2 linked regions of the Pseudophaeobacter arcticus DSM 23566 genome follow. The protein of the gene in region 1 interacts with the protein of each later gene in a pairwise test. Links are inferred from orthologs where the notes say so. Each region holds a gene or a part of one and is shown in the gene's direction. Other genes may lie near its edges.

Region 1 (6,983 bases):
GACAACTTTCCATTGGTGGTCTGGCAGACAGGATCTGGCACCCAGTCCAACATGAACTCCAACGAGGTGATCGCCAACCGCGCCATCGAAATGCTGGGCGGCGTCATTGGCAGCAAAGACCCGGTTCACCCCAATGACCACTGCAATATGGGTCAGTCCTCCAACGACACCTTCCCCACCGCCATGCATATCGCCACCGCCATGTCGGTGCGGGACGTGCTGCTGCCCGGTCTGGAAAAACTCGCCAAGGGTCTGGAAGCCAAATCCGAAGAGTTCAAGGACATCATCAAGATTGGCCGCACCCATACCCAGGATGCGACACCGCTGACACTGGGCCAGGAATTTGGCGGCTACGCCCACCAGATCCGTCAGGGGATTGCCCGGGTTGAGCTGGCCATGCCCGGCATCTATGAGCTGGCACAGGGCGGCACCGCCGTTGGCACCGGGTTGAACACCCAGAAAGGCTGGAGCGAGACTGTTGCCGCTAATATGGCCGCGATTACCGATCTGCCTTTTGTCACCGCCCCCAACAAATTCGAAGCCCTGGCCGCCCATGATGCCATGGTCTTCCTGTCGGGTGCCCTCGCGACCATCGCCGGGAGCTGCTACAAGATCGCCAGTGACATCCGCTTCCTGGGTTCCGGTCCCCGCTCCGGTCTGGGCGAGCTGATCCTGCCCGAGAATGAGCCTGGCTCTTCCATCATGCCCGGCAAGGTGAACCCCACCCAGGCCGAAGCCCTGACCCAGGTGGCCGCCCATGTCATGGGCAATGACGCTGCAATCAAATTTGCCGGCAGCCAGGGCCATTTTGAGCTCAACGTCTATAACCCGATGATGTCCTACAACCTGCTGCAGTCGATCCAGCTCTTGGGCGACGCCGCCGACAGCTTCACCGAACGGATGCTCAACGGCATTCAGGCCAATGAGCCCCGCATCGAAAAGCTGATGAAGGAAAGCCTGATGCTGGTGACAGCTCTGGCGCCAACCATCGGCTATGACAATGCCACCAAGGTCGCCAAGACGGCGCATAAAAACGGCACCACCCTCAAAGAAGAAGCCATCGCGCTTGGCTTTGTGGATGAGGCGACGTTTGACGCGGTTGTGCGCCCCGAGCAGATGATTGGTCCCAAGGACTGATGGGCAAGCCGGTCAATCTGAACCGGTTTCGGAAAACACAGGCGCGGGCCAAGGATAAGGCCCGCGCCGACCAGAACGCTGTGAAATTTGGCCGCAGCAAGCTGGAAAAATCGCTGGAAGAGGCCCGCGCCGCACAGGCCAAGCGCGCGCTGGATGGCCACAAGAGCGACGAATGAACAGCCGGCCACGCAAACACTCTTTGACCCTACGCGGGCATCGCACCTCGGTCTCGCTGGAAGATCCCTTCTGGCTGGAGTTTCGCCAGATCGCAGCAAGAACAAATCGCCCAATCAATGAGTTAGCAGCCGAAATTGATGAGGTGCGCGGCGCTGACTGCGGCCTGGCCTCAGCCATTCGCCTGTTTGTCCTGCGTGATCTGCAAGCGCGGCTCGCCGCTCAGGACTGATCTGCCTCGCCGCGCGGGGTAAACTGCAGCCAGATGCCGTTTTTTGATCGCACGGTCAGATGCGCCACTGGCACCGGCTCGGCGCCGGATTTGCAGGTGATTTTGAAATGCCGCAGGATCAGCGACAGGATCAGCGGCCCCTCCACCATGGCAAATCCGGCGCCGGGGCAGACGCGTGGCCCTGCCGAGAACGGGATATAGGCCTCGCGCTGGCATTGTTTACCATTCTCCGTTTGCCAGCGGCTGGGGTCAAATCCGTCCGGGTTGTCCCACAGCCGCTCGTGCCGGTGCAGATGCCAGGGGCTCAGCACGATCTGCGCCCCCTTTGGCACCAACCGGTTGCGGAAGGTCACCGGGCAACTGGCCTCGCGCACCATCATCGGCACCGGAGGGTAGAGCCGCAACGCCTCGCGAAACACGTCCCGCGACAGGCGCAGCTTTGATATGGCGCTAAAATTTTCATCCTCCAGCGCCTCAGCCTCCAGAACCAGCTGGTCTTGCCAGTCCGGGTAAAGCCCCATCAGGTAAAGCGTCCAGGCCAGCGCGGAGGCGCTGGTTTCATGGCCGGCAAGAAAGAAGATCGCCACCTGATCCACCATCTCCTGCGCGTCGAACCGCTCACCAGTGTCAGGATCGCAGGTGGTCATGATTTTGGTCGCCAGATCCTCTGGGGCGGTCCCGGCCTTGATCGCCGCCATGCGGGCTTCGGTCAGCTTGGTGATCAGGGCCCGGATCACTTTGGCATTGGGGCGGGTGCCGCGACGAAAGAACCGGGGCATCCATTTGGGGAGCGGCACAAAGGCCGCCAGGTTCAACAGGGGTTGGCTGCGCTGATAATTGCGAAAGCGGGTAAAGACCTCCCCCGCCACTTCGTTTTCGATCGGGATTGAAAACAGGGTGCGGAAAATCACATCCGCCGCCACATGGCTGGTGATCTCTTCGGCCTCGATCTTTGCGCCCTGCCCGACCTGGCGCTGCAACCGCACAATGGCCGAGTCAGCCGCAGCCCGCATCGCCGGATAGGTCGCCTTGAGCCGACCACCTTCAAACGCGGGATCAATGATGCGGCGCTGGCGTTTCCAGGTCTCACCATTGGTCAGGAAGACAGAATTCCCCAGCAGCGGCTTTAGCCCCTCGGCAATGCGGTCGGATTTGGGGAAGACATCAGGCTCTTCTTTCAGCACCCGCTTGATCAAATCCGGCTGGTTGATCAGAAAGGAACGAAAACTCGGGGCGCGGAATTCGGCCATCCAGGCCCGATAGAGCTTGGCCGGTTGCGCCGACAGGATATCGTCGCGAAACAGCCGCACATAGCGCCACAATGACACACGCACAGGGCGCGCCTGTGGTTTTGGCGGCTGGGGCCTGGGCACCTCTGGTTTTGGCTGGGGGCCGGGTTTATGGTCAGGCGCGCTCATTCTGGCGACACCGAGGTATATTTGGACACAGGCACATCAATCCGGCTGGCAGAGGCCCTGCGTGTTTTATAGCGCTGCCGCAGCGTTTGTGCCCCCGCTGTGATGCGGAAATAGTCATAGTCGCCAGGTTGGTCAAAAGCGCAAAGATATTGGAAATGCAGGCGGAAAAACCGCCAGCGCAGCGCGGCCCACCGCGCCGGGCTCAGCGTCTGGGTGAAGGCGGCGGAAAACACCAGCGGCCAGCGTTTACCCGCTGGCGCAACGCCGCTCACCGCAACCGGATCACACAGCGCAAAGGCGCAGCCATCGCCCGGTGCCGAAACATCAATCCAAGCAATTTCATCGCGCCGTGACAGATATTGCAGATCGCTGCGCAACCGGCTGGCACGGGGCAGGAAAGACACCATCGGCACCACCTGGCCCAGGGTCAGAAAGCCGATTTCGGGGTATATCTCTGGCAGCCCCACGCGGATGAGATCCGCCAGAACCGACACCCCGACATGCGCCCCCGAGGAATGGCCAACCACCAATATTTCATCAATATCACCCGCAACCAAGGCCGCCGCGATCTCTTGTTTAAAGGCAGCAATCCGCGCCTCCAACTCTGGTGGGTTTTCCCCGCGCGAAGCTGCCGAATAGGCGTAGTCATGCATCAGATAATAGGCAAAGAACTTGCCGTCCTGCTGTTTGAACCATCTGAGCAAAGCCCCCGCCGCCACAACGCCAACGCCCCAGCCGGGCAGCAGGGCGAACCAGGGCACCTGACCCATGAGCCGCGCCATAGCCGCCGCCCATGCAGCCCCACAGGCCCAGAGCAGCAGCAAGGCCAGGAGCGCCTGCACCAGCAGCATTCCAACCGGGTAGAGCGCGGCAATCACCGGGCCTTTGCGCAGCTGCATAAGGCGGCCCAACGTGCCAGAGGCTATGTAGATCCAGGCGGTACGGATCAGTTGCAGATAGGTTCCCACAATCGAGGCATCCATGCTGTCGCGCACAATATCGGACCAGACAAGCACGCTGAACTCGGTTTGCACCCGCTGCCCGTCGATCTCACCCGTGACCTGCCAGCCGTAGGGGCGCTGCCCTGCGCCTTTGCGGGCAGGAACCTGCGGCTGCAAAGAGATCCGATAGTTGCTCAGCTCTGCCTGAGCGGCAGATTCCTTGCGGTACAGCTCGCGGTAGCGGCGGGGGTGTATGGGATCATAACCGGGGATATAAAATACCCGCCGCGCCCGCACCGGCGTGGCTGGGTCATCTGGCCTGCCCTGTGCCTCCTGCCCGATTGTGCCCCGCACTATGCTGTCCATTCCCTGGCCTCGTTCTTTGGCCTCATTTCCTGGCCTCGTCGTCTTTGACGCCAGAGTAGTCGAGATTTCCGGCCAGAGTAAGGCCGAGACTGGACCAAGACTGGGCTATAGCTGAGCTATGGCTGGACGAAGACCGGGCCTGCCTGTGTACAAAGAAAAAAACCTCCCACTGGCGGCACCCAGAGGAAGGTTTGGCGAAAGATCCGCAATGGTCGCCTGCGGCTTAGCCCAGAGTGGCAAGGAACGGAAAGGCTTCGAGCAACCACCAGGAGAAGGTCGAGAACAGCCCGGTGACCAGCATAAAGCCCACCAAAAGCAACAGCCCGCCCATGAGTTTTTCGATCAGGCCCATATGGCGCTTCATCCGGTTCATCACCACCATCGAACGGTTCAGGAAGATCGCCGCCAACAAAAACGGCACCCCAAGGCCAAGCGCATAGATCCCCAACAACAAGGTGCCGCGACTGACCGAGGCCTCGGATGCAGCAAGCGACAGGATCGCCCCCAATTGCGGGCCAATGCAGGGCGTCCAGCCAAAGGCAAAGGCCAGCCCCAGCACATAGGCCCCCAGCACCGATCCACCGGCCTGACCGGCATCAACCCGCGCCTCGCGGTCCAGGATGGGAATGCGGAACACGGACAGGAAGTGCAGGCCAAAGATGATCACCACAACACCCGAAGCCTGGGCGAAAAGCTCCTGATTTTGCAGCACAAAGGCACCAAAGAATGAGGCGGTGAAGCCCAGCAGCAAGAACACTGTCGACAGCCCCAGAACAAAAAACAGCGCCGACAGAATTACCTTGCGCCGTGCAGCGGCAGTTCCCTGCATCTCGCCAATCGAGACGCCGCTCATATAGGCGAGATAGGGCGGTACAATTGGCAGCACACAGGGCGACAAAAAGCTGACCAATCCCCCCAGGAGCGCCACAAACATTGCAGGCAAAAGCGCTGCATCTATGATCTCAATTCCAAACATCTCGTTCCCCTAATACAGGCGTTGACGACCCATAGACCAGCCAGTGCCAAAGGTCACGAGGCGCATTGGTCACATCCTTGTGGACAGCGCGTGAGCGGCGGCTTATCTGGATAAGCATGACTGATTTCCCTACCGATAGCGATGCCACCCTGGATGCCATTGGCCTGCTCTGCCCCCTGCCCGTGCTAAAAGCGCGCAAACGCCTGAAAGACATGGCGCCCGGCGCGGTCTTGCAGGTTCTTGCAGATGATCCGGCAGCCATTATCGACATCCCGCATTTCTGCGCCGAATCTGGCCATGATTTTCTTGGGCAAACCAGCCAGGATGACCATCAGATCTACCAAATTCGCAAAACCGGCTAACCAGCAGCCCCCGGCCACCCCCGGTCAGCTGGATCCCAACCAAAGCGGCCTCGCTGGCTCAGACTGGCTCAGACAGGTATTGATCCCGCAGTTGGCGTGTCCTGGCTAAACAGGTTCAGCCAGCCCTGCCCCTGCCGCTGCCAGATGGATGACACATACATCGCATCTCTGCTGGCGGTTCCGGGGCGCTGATACAGTGCCAAATAGGACAGGCAGACATGATCCTTGCCCATCTGCAAGAGCCTGGGCTCGGTGAGCTCAAATGAGCTGACAGTCGGCCCTGCTTGCAGTTGATCGCAATGTTCGGCCCGGGTGGCAAAACCGCTGGGGTAGACGCCCAGAAAATCAGCGTGGAGCGCGGCCTTGTCTGCTTCTGGATTGCCATCGACCAGGGCCTGCCAGACCCGTGTTTCCTGCTCCAGGATCTCAGTCAACAATCCAGAATGCCCGTTGTTCGTCATCATCACGGCCCCCATGTGCTGCGGGTTTGTTTGCCATTTCGCCAGCGTCATAAACTCCGGCAGAAACAAAAAAGGCGACCCCTGGGGGTCGCCTTTTGTCTTATCCGATAGACCACCATCCGCGCCGCTTGGGCTTGGGTGGGGCGGATGGTTCTGGCTCTGCAACCACTTCCACTTCCGCAGGCGCTGCGGGTTCCGGCGCGGCTTCTGCTGCAGGCGTTTCAGTGACCTCTGGCAGGGCCGTCACGTCCGGCGCGGCAACAGTCTCGGCAACAGGCTCCTGCTCAGCAGGCTCCGCTGCAGGGGGGTCTTCAACGGAAACCTCTGCGGCGGCGGCTTCATCCACCTCCGGCGCGGTTGCTTCGGCTGGTTGAGGCTCAGTTGCTGCTTTTGCAACAACGTCCTCTGCCGGAGCTTCTGACGCCGCAGTCTCAGAAACCGCAGGTTCAGAGACCTCAGGTTCAGAGACCGCGTCTTCTGTTACAGTACCCTCAGCCGGAGCCGCCTTTTCAGATGCGGGGGCCGCTACGGCCTCAGCCTCGTTTTTGCTGCTTGTTTCGGCTTCGCTCACAGGTGTGGTTTCTGCCGCAACGCTGGCAGTGTCCCCAGCCTCTGCCGCAGGGGCCTCTGCACTCTGCGTCGCCTCAGCTGTGGTCTCTTCGCTTTTCTTGCTGCGCGAGCGTCCACCACGGGTACGGGTCCGGGTGCGGGTTGGTTTTTTCTCTTCAGACTCGGCCTCTTCACCTGCCTCGGAGTCGGGTTTGGTTTCCCCTTCAGATCCAGCTTCAGAGCTGTCGCCAGCTTCGGTCCCGTTGCTGTCACTGTCGTAGTTTTCACCGCCATTGCCGGACTTGCGACGCCGACGCCGACGCCGTTTGCGCTTGGGCTTGTCCTCGCCACTGGTCTCGGTCTCTTC
Region 2 (7,155 bases), 410 kb from region 1 along the record:
TAGACCGCATCGGCGCTTGCTGCTGCTTCGAACTCATCCCAAAGCACCCGAAACTCTGTCGCCTGTGGCGCGGGCAGCAGGCCAAATAGACGATCGGCGGCCTGTTGTTCCTCAGCTTCCTGTGCAGCCTGAGCCTGAGCCGAGACCGCGCCGTGAATTGGCGTATCTCCCGCGTCTACTTCAACAATATCATGCAGCAGCAACATGTTGATAACGCGGGATATATCGATGTCAGTGGCGGCATATTCCCCCAGAATCCAGCCATAGAGCATGATATGCCAGCTGTGCTCGGCTGAGTTTTCCGCCCGTGACCCATCGCCAATCCAAGTGGCGCGCAAAACGGTCTTCAGCGCGTCGGCCTCGTTGAGGAAGGGCAGTCGCCGGGTCAATGGGCTGACGTCTTGAGTGGTCGTTTTTCCCAGTAGGGACAGCGCGTGATGATAGGCCTGCGGGAAATTCTGTTCGAGCGCTGCCGCGCGCCCACCGTGAAGATTGCCCCGGACCACATCAATATGATCCGGCAGAGGCGCAGATCCGTATAGCGTTTGAAAAATGGGCTGGCAGTGGTCCAGATGTTTGGCAAAGCGGGCATCTGGCGATTCGGCTTGCTCAAATTCAAGCCAAAGGCCGTGTAGGGCCGCACCTTGATCGCCGGGCAAAAGCCCAAACAGCCGGGTTGCGGCTGCCTTTTCGGCGATTGCTACGGCCTGCCAATCGACCTTTTCTCCAATCGGGTGATCTCCGGCGTCGATCTCGACGAGATCATGCAGCAACAGCATTTGAATGACGCGGGTGATCGAGACCTCTGGCCCGGCAAAGGGCGCCAGAACCAAGGCGTAAAGCGCCAGATGCCAGCTGTGTTCGGCAGAGTTTTCGCGGCGCGAGCAGTCCAGGATCAGGTTTTGACGCTCAATCCCGCGCAGCCTGTCTGCCTCCAGCAGAAAGGCAAATTGCGCCTGGATACGCGGGTTCATTTTTGCACTCTCTCTTCCAGGTCGCGTTGAACCTGGGCCAGTTTGGCGGAAATGAAGTCGCGGGCTTTGCGTTCCGCAAGACGCACCCGAATTTCAGTCAGAAAGGCTTCTTCCAAAGACTGAGAGGCTGCCCCAAGAACCTGGGCAACCTCCATATAAAACCGATCTTCGCCGATGGCATCCTGGACTTTGAGCGTATCGATTGCCAGCTTTTCACCCAGCTTTTCGATGGTTCCCATTAGCGGGTATTCTCCGTCAGGCGGCGCTTCACATAGTCAGTGGTGTGGCCCATCAAGGTGTCCATATGCTCCCCCTGGAAGAAGTGGTCAGCGCCCTCAACTTCGGTATGGGTGACTGTGATGCCTTTTTGCTCGTGCAGCTTGTTCACCAGATTGACGGTATCCGCAGGCGGTGCCACGCGGTCGGCGCTGCCGTTGATGATCAACCCAGACGAGGGGCAGGGCGCCAGAAAGGAGAAATCATACATATTGGCGGGCGGTGCCACCGAGATAAAGCCGGTGATTTCGGGGCGGCGCATCAAAAGCTGCATACCGATCCAGGCGCCAAAAGAGAACCCGGCAACCCAGCAATGCTTGGAGTTGTTGTTCATCGACTGCAGATAATCCAGCGCCGATGCCGCATCTGACAGCTCACCAATACCCTGATCGTATTCGCCCTGCGACCGGCCTACACCACGGAAATTAAACCGCAAAACGGTAAAACCCATGTTGTAGAATGCATAGTGCAGGTTGTAGACGACCTTATTGTTCATGGTGCCGCCAAACTGCGGGTGCGGATGCAGAACAATGGCGATAGGTGCGTCTTTTTCTTTTTGCGGGTGATAGCGGCCTTCCAGGCGGCCTTCGGGTCCGGGAAAAATGACCTCAGGCATGTGTGGGTTAATCCTATTCTCATTTTCTGCAGATGCTGTTCCAGGAATACTTGACGAATTCCATCAGTCATCTTAGAACAATTCTAATTGCTGGCGCAGGCCATTGCATTGCACCGTCACGCTGAGATACGCACTCACGCGGTTAAGGTCAATGTTTTCGCGCCTAAACTGATGTTTGGAGAGATGGAAAGATGAAGCTTTCTACCAAAGGGCGCTATGCCATGGTCGCACTGGCTGATATTGCGTTGCAGCCGCAGGGCGCGCTGGTTGTGCTTGGTGATATCTCCAAACGGCAAAATATCTCACTTCCCTACCTGGAGCAGCTTTTTGTCAAACTGCGCCGGGCAGAGTTGGTTGCTTCGGTGCGCGGACCCGGTGGCGGCTATCGCCTGGCCCGTCCGCCGTCAGAAATTCGGGTTGTCGATATCCTGAGCGCCGTGGATGAAACCGTTGATGCAATGCACAAGGGGGCGGGGGCTTCGGGGGCCACCAGCGGTAGTCGGGCGCAATCGCTCACCAACCGTCTGTGGGAAAGCCTCAGCGCCCATGTCTATGTGTTTTTGCACCAGACCAGGCTGTCGGACATCATTCAGAACGACCTGGCGCCATGCCCTGCGGTTCCGGGTTTGTTTTCAGTTGTTGACGCAGAATAATCCGGACATGAAGAGGGTAAATGCATCCAATCCTGTCCGACTTGAACGAGAAAAGATGATTCTATGACACGGGTTTATCTCGATCATAACGCCACCACCCCCCTGGCCCCTGCGGCCCGGACCGCGATGATTGCGGCGATGGATCAATGTGGCAATCCCTCATCGGTGCATGCCGAGGGTCGCGCCGCCAAGGCGGTGATCGAACGCGCCCGTGCCCAGATTGCTGCTGCCTTTGGTGCTGACGGGGCGGATATCGTCTTTACCTCGGGCTCCACCGAGGGCGCCTCGCTGGCTTTGGCGGGACGCGATCTGCATGGGGCGGCGATTGAACATGATGCCGTAAGGGCCTGGACATGCGAGGATATTTCGGTTTCTCCCGCCGGGCTGGTTGCCGTAGAGACCCCCGCAGAAACAACCCTGCAACTGGCCAATTCCGAAACCGGAGTAGTGCAGGAACTGCCGCAGGGGCTTGCGGTCAGCGATGTGACCCAGGGCTTTGGCAAGCTGCCGATCGCCTTTAACTGGATGGGTGTCGGCATGGCGCTGATTTCGGCGCATAAGCTGGGCGGACCCAAGGGCATTGGCGCCCTGGTGATGCCGCGTGGCACCGATCTGGCGGCGCAAATTCGCGGTGGCGGTCAGGAAATGGGCCGTCGCTCCGGTACGGAAAACGTGATCGGTATTGCCGGTTTTGGCGCCGCCGCCGAAGCCGCAGCTGCCCAGCTGGCTGATGGCACCTGGGAACGGGTGCAACAGCTGCGCGATCTGATGGAAGAAGCCCTTGTGGCCGGCGCTCCAGGGCTTATTTGTGTCGGCAAAGATGTGGCGCGTTTGCCCAACACCTCCTGCTTTGCGGTGCCGGGCTGGAAGGGGGAGACCCAGGTGATGCAGATGGATCTGTCCGGCTTTGCCATCAGCGCCGGCTCTGCCTGTTCCAGTGGCAAGGTGCGTGCCAGTGCGGTGCTGACCGCGATGGGATTTGACGAAGATACCGCCCAGGGCGCCGTGCGCGTCTCACTTGGGCCGACAACAACAAAAGACGAGGTGCTGCGCTTTGCGCAGACCTGGCTTCAGAAACACAAGAAACATTGCGCCCGCGTGGCGTGAATGCAGGAGAAGAACATGGCCGCTTTGGACCAGACCCAAGTCAAGGAAGGTGTCGACCAGGAAACCGTGGATGCGGTGGCCGAGGTCAGCACGTATAAATACGGCTGGGAAACCGATATCGAGATGGAATATGCCCCCAAGGGCCTGACCACCGACATTGTTCGCCTGATCTCGGAAAAGAACGAAGAGCCCGAGTGGATGCTGAACTGGCGCCTGGAGGCCTATGATCGCTGGCTGCAAAAGGAAGAGCCAACCTGGGCCATGGTCGACTATCCTGAAATCGATTTTCAGGACCAGTATTACTATGCCCGCCCCAAATCCATGGAAGTAAAGCCAAAATCCCTGGATGACGTCGATCCCAAGCTGCTGGACACCTACAAAAAGCTGGGTATCCCGCTGAAAGAGCAGATGATCCTGGCCGGCGTTGAAGGCGCTGAGAATGCTCCCGCCGAAGGTCGCAAGGTTGCCGTGGACGCGGTGTTTGACTCGGTTTCTGTTGGCACCACCTTCCAGGCTGAGCTGAAAAAGGCCGGGGTAATCTTCTGCTCCATCTCGGAAGCGATCCGCGAACACCCCGAGCTGGTGAAGAAATACCTCGGCACCGTGGTTCCGGTTTCGGATAACTTTTATGCGACGCTGAACTCGGCCGTATTCTCGGATGGCTCCTTTGTCTATATCCCGCCGGGCGTGCGCTGCCCGATGGAGCTGAGCACCTATTTCCGTATCAACGCGGAAAACACCGGTCAGTTTGAACGTACCCTGATCATCGCCGACAAGGGCTCCTATGTGAGCTACCTTGAGGGCTGTACCGCACCGGCCCGTGATATCGCCCAGCTGCACGCCGCTGTGGTTGAGATCATCATCGAAGAAGACGCCGAGGTGAAATACTCCACCGTGCAGAACTGGTACCCCGGTGATGAAAACGGCAAGGGCGGCATCTACAACTTTGTCACCAAACGCGCCGACTGCCGCGGTGATCGCGCCAAGGTCATGTGGACCCAGGTGGAAACCGGCTCTGCCGTGACCTGGAAATACCCCTCCTGCATTCTGCGCGGCAACGAGAGCCAGGGCGAGTTCTACTCCATCGCCATCGCCAACAACATGCAGCAGGCCGACACCGGCACCAAGATGGTGCATCTGGGGCGCGATACCAAATCGCGGATCGTCTCCAAAGGGATTTCCGCCGGCAAGGCGCAGAACACCTATCGTGGTCTGGTCTCGATGCATCCCAAGGCAAAGAACAGCCGCAATTTCACCCAATGTGACAGCTTGTTGATCGGCGACAAATGTGGCGCCCACACCGTGCCTTACATTGAGGTGAAGAATAACTCATCCCGGGTTGAGCACGAGGCGACAACCTCAAAAGTGGACGATGACCAGCTGTTCTACTGCCGCCAGCGCGGCATTGGCGAAGAAGACGCGGTGGCCCTGGTGGTCAACGGCTTCTGCAAGGACGTGCTGCAGGCCCTGCCGATGGAATTCGCCATGGAAGCCCAGCAATTGGTGGCGATCTCCTTGGAAGGTTCGGTGGGGTAAAATGACCGAAGCTCAGCTCGCCGAGATTTTGAAAGAACGATACACGTCCGCCGAAAAGCGAGAGATGGTCACGGCCATTCATGTATTCGGAGTTGAATTCGCAGATCTTCTGGATGGAGTTTCAATCAACGACGTAGCTGAGCTTGGAACCGGTCATCGCTCCTATGGAACCGAAATCCGTAAGGGCATCCGACTGTCTAAATTTGTGACTCTGAAGAGGTGAGTAGCATGATCGTCACAACCACCCCCTCTGTTGAGGGCTACCAAATAGCTGAATACAAGGGCATCGTCGTGGGCGAGGCCATCATGGGGGCCAATGTGGTGCGGGATGTCTTTGCCTCGATCACCGATATCGTCGGTGGCCGCTCTGGCGCCTATGAAAGCAAACTGCAGGACGCGCGTGAAACCGCGCTGGCAGAGCTGGAAGACCGCGCCCGTGAAAAAGGCGCCAATGCGGTTGTGGGCGTTGATCTTGATTACGAGGTCGTTGGCAATTCGATGTTGATGGTCTCTGCCAGCGGCACAGCGGTGGTGATCGGCTGACATGACCTTGACGGCTCCTCATATCGCGCCTTTACGCCTGTTCTGGTGGAAAGCGGTGCCAAACTTTGGCGACGTGCTCTCCAGCCTTGTGGTGGCGCATCTGAGTGGCCGTGACGTGGTGCATTGTGGTCCCGGCAAGGCGGATCTTTTTGCCATTGGCTCGATCCTGCAAATTGCCCGGCGCAAGTATTCCGAGGCAAAGACCTATGCCCAAAAGCCGGAGATCTGGGGGGCTGGGCTGCTGCATGCAGTGTCGTCACTTGATTTTTTATCCAATGTAAACATTGCCTTGCTGCGCGGTCCTATCACGGCTTCGCTGTTGGGGGTGAAAACACAACGCTTTGGAGACCCTGGACTGCTGGTGGCAGATGTCTTTGCGCCCGCGTCATCAAAAACCCACCGGATCGGCCTGGTTCCCCATCACAGCCAGATGGAAGACCCGCAAATTCAGGCGCTTGCGAATAGCAGTGAGGAGATCTTGCTGATTGATCCGCGTCAGGATCCCGCCACCGTCTGTCGCCAGATCAGCGCCTGTGGACATATCTATGCTGCCTCGCTGCATGGGTTGATCACCGCGGACGCCTACGGCGTGGCCTCGACCTGGGTCGCACCCGGGGATCAGGGGCATCTGAAATACTACGACTATGCCGCCTCGATCGGGCGGGTCCTTATTTCTCCGCTGGCCTGGGAGCAGATCCCTGGCCACGCGCGAAACACCGACCAACCGGCAGAGCTGACCTACGGCGCGGGCATTGCGCGCGCCCAGGCAGATCTGCGTAACAGTTTTCCTGCGCGCCTGCGCGCTGAACAGAACACAGGGACCGCCTGAGGGCGCGACCAAGAGAAAAGAGACGAGGAAAAAATGCTCGAAATCAAAAACCTGCACGTCAAACTTGAAGACGAGGACAAGCAGATCCTGAAAGGTCTGAACCTGACTGTTGAAGCCGGCAAGGTGCATGCGATCATGGGGCCAAATGGCTCTGGCAAGTCGACACTTTCTTATGTTCTGTCGGGCCGCGACGGCTATGAAGTCACCGAAGGCAGCGCCACCCTGGCGGGCCAGGATCTGCTGGAGCTGGAGCCGGAAGAGCGCGCCGCACTGGGTGTGTTTCTGGCCTTTCAATACCCGGTTGAAATTCCCGGCGTCGGCAACATGACCTTCCTGCGCACCGCGGTGAATTCCCAGCGCAAAGCCCGCGGCGAAGAAGAGCTGTCTGCGGCAGAGTTCCTCAAATCCATCCGCGCCAAGGCCAAAGAGCTGAAGATCGACGCCGATATGCTGAAGCGTCCGGTCAATGTGGGCTTCTCTGGTGGTGAGAAAAAGCGGAATGAAATCCTGCAGATGGCCATGCTTGAGCCCAAGATGTGCATCCTGGATGAAACCGACTCGGGCCTTGATGTCGACGCGATGAAACTGGTCGCCGAAGGCGTCAACGCCCTGCGCGACGAG

The links.
Region 2: the proteins of ARCT_RS0113560 (region 1) and ARCT_RS0111540 interact in binary tests that used the Escherichia coli proteins (3 or more experiments, as listed by UniProt). The link is inferred for Pseudophaeobacter arcticus DSM 23566 from one-to-one orthologs.

What each region holds. Positions count from the first base shown.
Region 1 is NZ_KI421507.1:1,983,046-1,990,028, forward strand. Bases 4,200-6,983 are described here. They hold ARCT_RS0113560 (sulfurtransferase TusA family protein), read left to right. Parts: upstream 4,200-5,360; coding sequence 5,361-5,606; downstream 5,607-6,983. Other genes in these bases: ARCT_RS0113550 (hypothetical protein), read right to left, coding at 4,200-4,268; ARCT_RS0113555 (cytochrome c biogenesis CcdA family protein), read right to left, coding at 4,492-5,244; ARCT_RS0113565 (nuclear transport factor 2 family protein), read right to left, coding at 5,675-6,070; ARCT_RS0113570 (Rne/Rng family ribonuclease), read right to left, coding at 6,168-6,983. Outside these bases: fumC (class II fumarate hydratase), read left to right, coding at 1-1,137; ARCT_RS0113535 (DUF4169 family protein), read left to right, coding at 1,137-1,313; ARCT_RS0113540 (ribbon-helix-helix domain-containing protein), read left to right, coding at 1,310-1,543; ARCT_RS0113545 (cytochrome P450), read right to left, coding at 1,534-2,961; more of ARCT_RS0113550, read right to left, coding at 2,958-4,199. UniProt on the Escherichia coli protein: Sulfur carrier protein involved in sulfur trafficking in the cell. Part of a sulfur-relay system required for 2-thiolation during synthesis of 2-thiouridine of the modified wobble base 5-methylaminomethyl-2-thiouridine (mnm(5)s(2)U) in tRNA.
Region 2 is NZ_KI421507.1:1,579,093-1,586,247, forward strand. The notes cover bases 1,649-4,604. They hold ARCT_RS0111540 (cysteine desulfurase family protein), read left to right. Parts: upstream 1,649-2,582; coding sequence 2,583-3,626; downstream 3,627-4,604. Other genes in these bases: ARCT_RS0111530 (alpha/beta hydrolase), read right to left, coding at 1,649-1,866; iscR (Fe-S cluster assembly transcriptional regulator IscR), read left to right, coding at 2,058-2,519; sufB (Fe-S cluster assembly protein SufB), read left to right, coding at 3,642-4,604. In the rest of the region: ARCT_RS0111520 (HD domain-containing protein), read right to left, coding at 1-974; ARCT_RS0111525 (hypothetical protein), read right to left, coding at 971-1,213; more of ARCT_RS0111530, read right to left, coding at 1,213-1,648; more of sufB, read left to right, coding at 4,605-5,162; ARCT_RS0111550 (HTH-like domain-containing protein), read left to right, coding at 5,164-5,385; ARCT_RS0111555 (heavy metal-binding domain-containing protein), read left to right, coding at 5,391-5,705; ARCT_RS0111560 (polysaccharide pyruvyl transferase family protein), read left to right, coding at 5,707-6,534; Fe-S cluster assembly ATPase SufC, read left to right, coding at 6,568-7,155. UniProt on the Escherichia coli protein: Master enzyme that delivers sulfur to a number of partners involved in Fe-S cluster assembly, tRNA modification or cofactor biosynthesis. Catalyzes the removal of elemental sulfur from cysteine to produce alanine.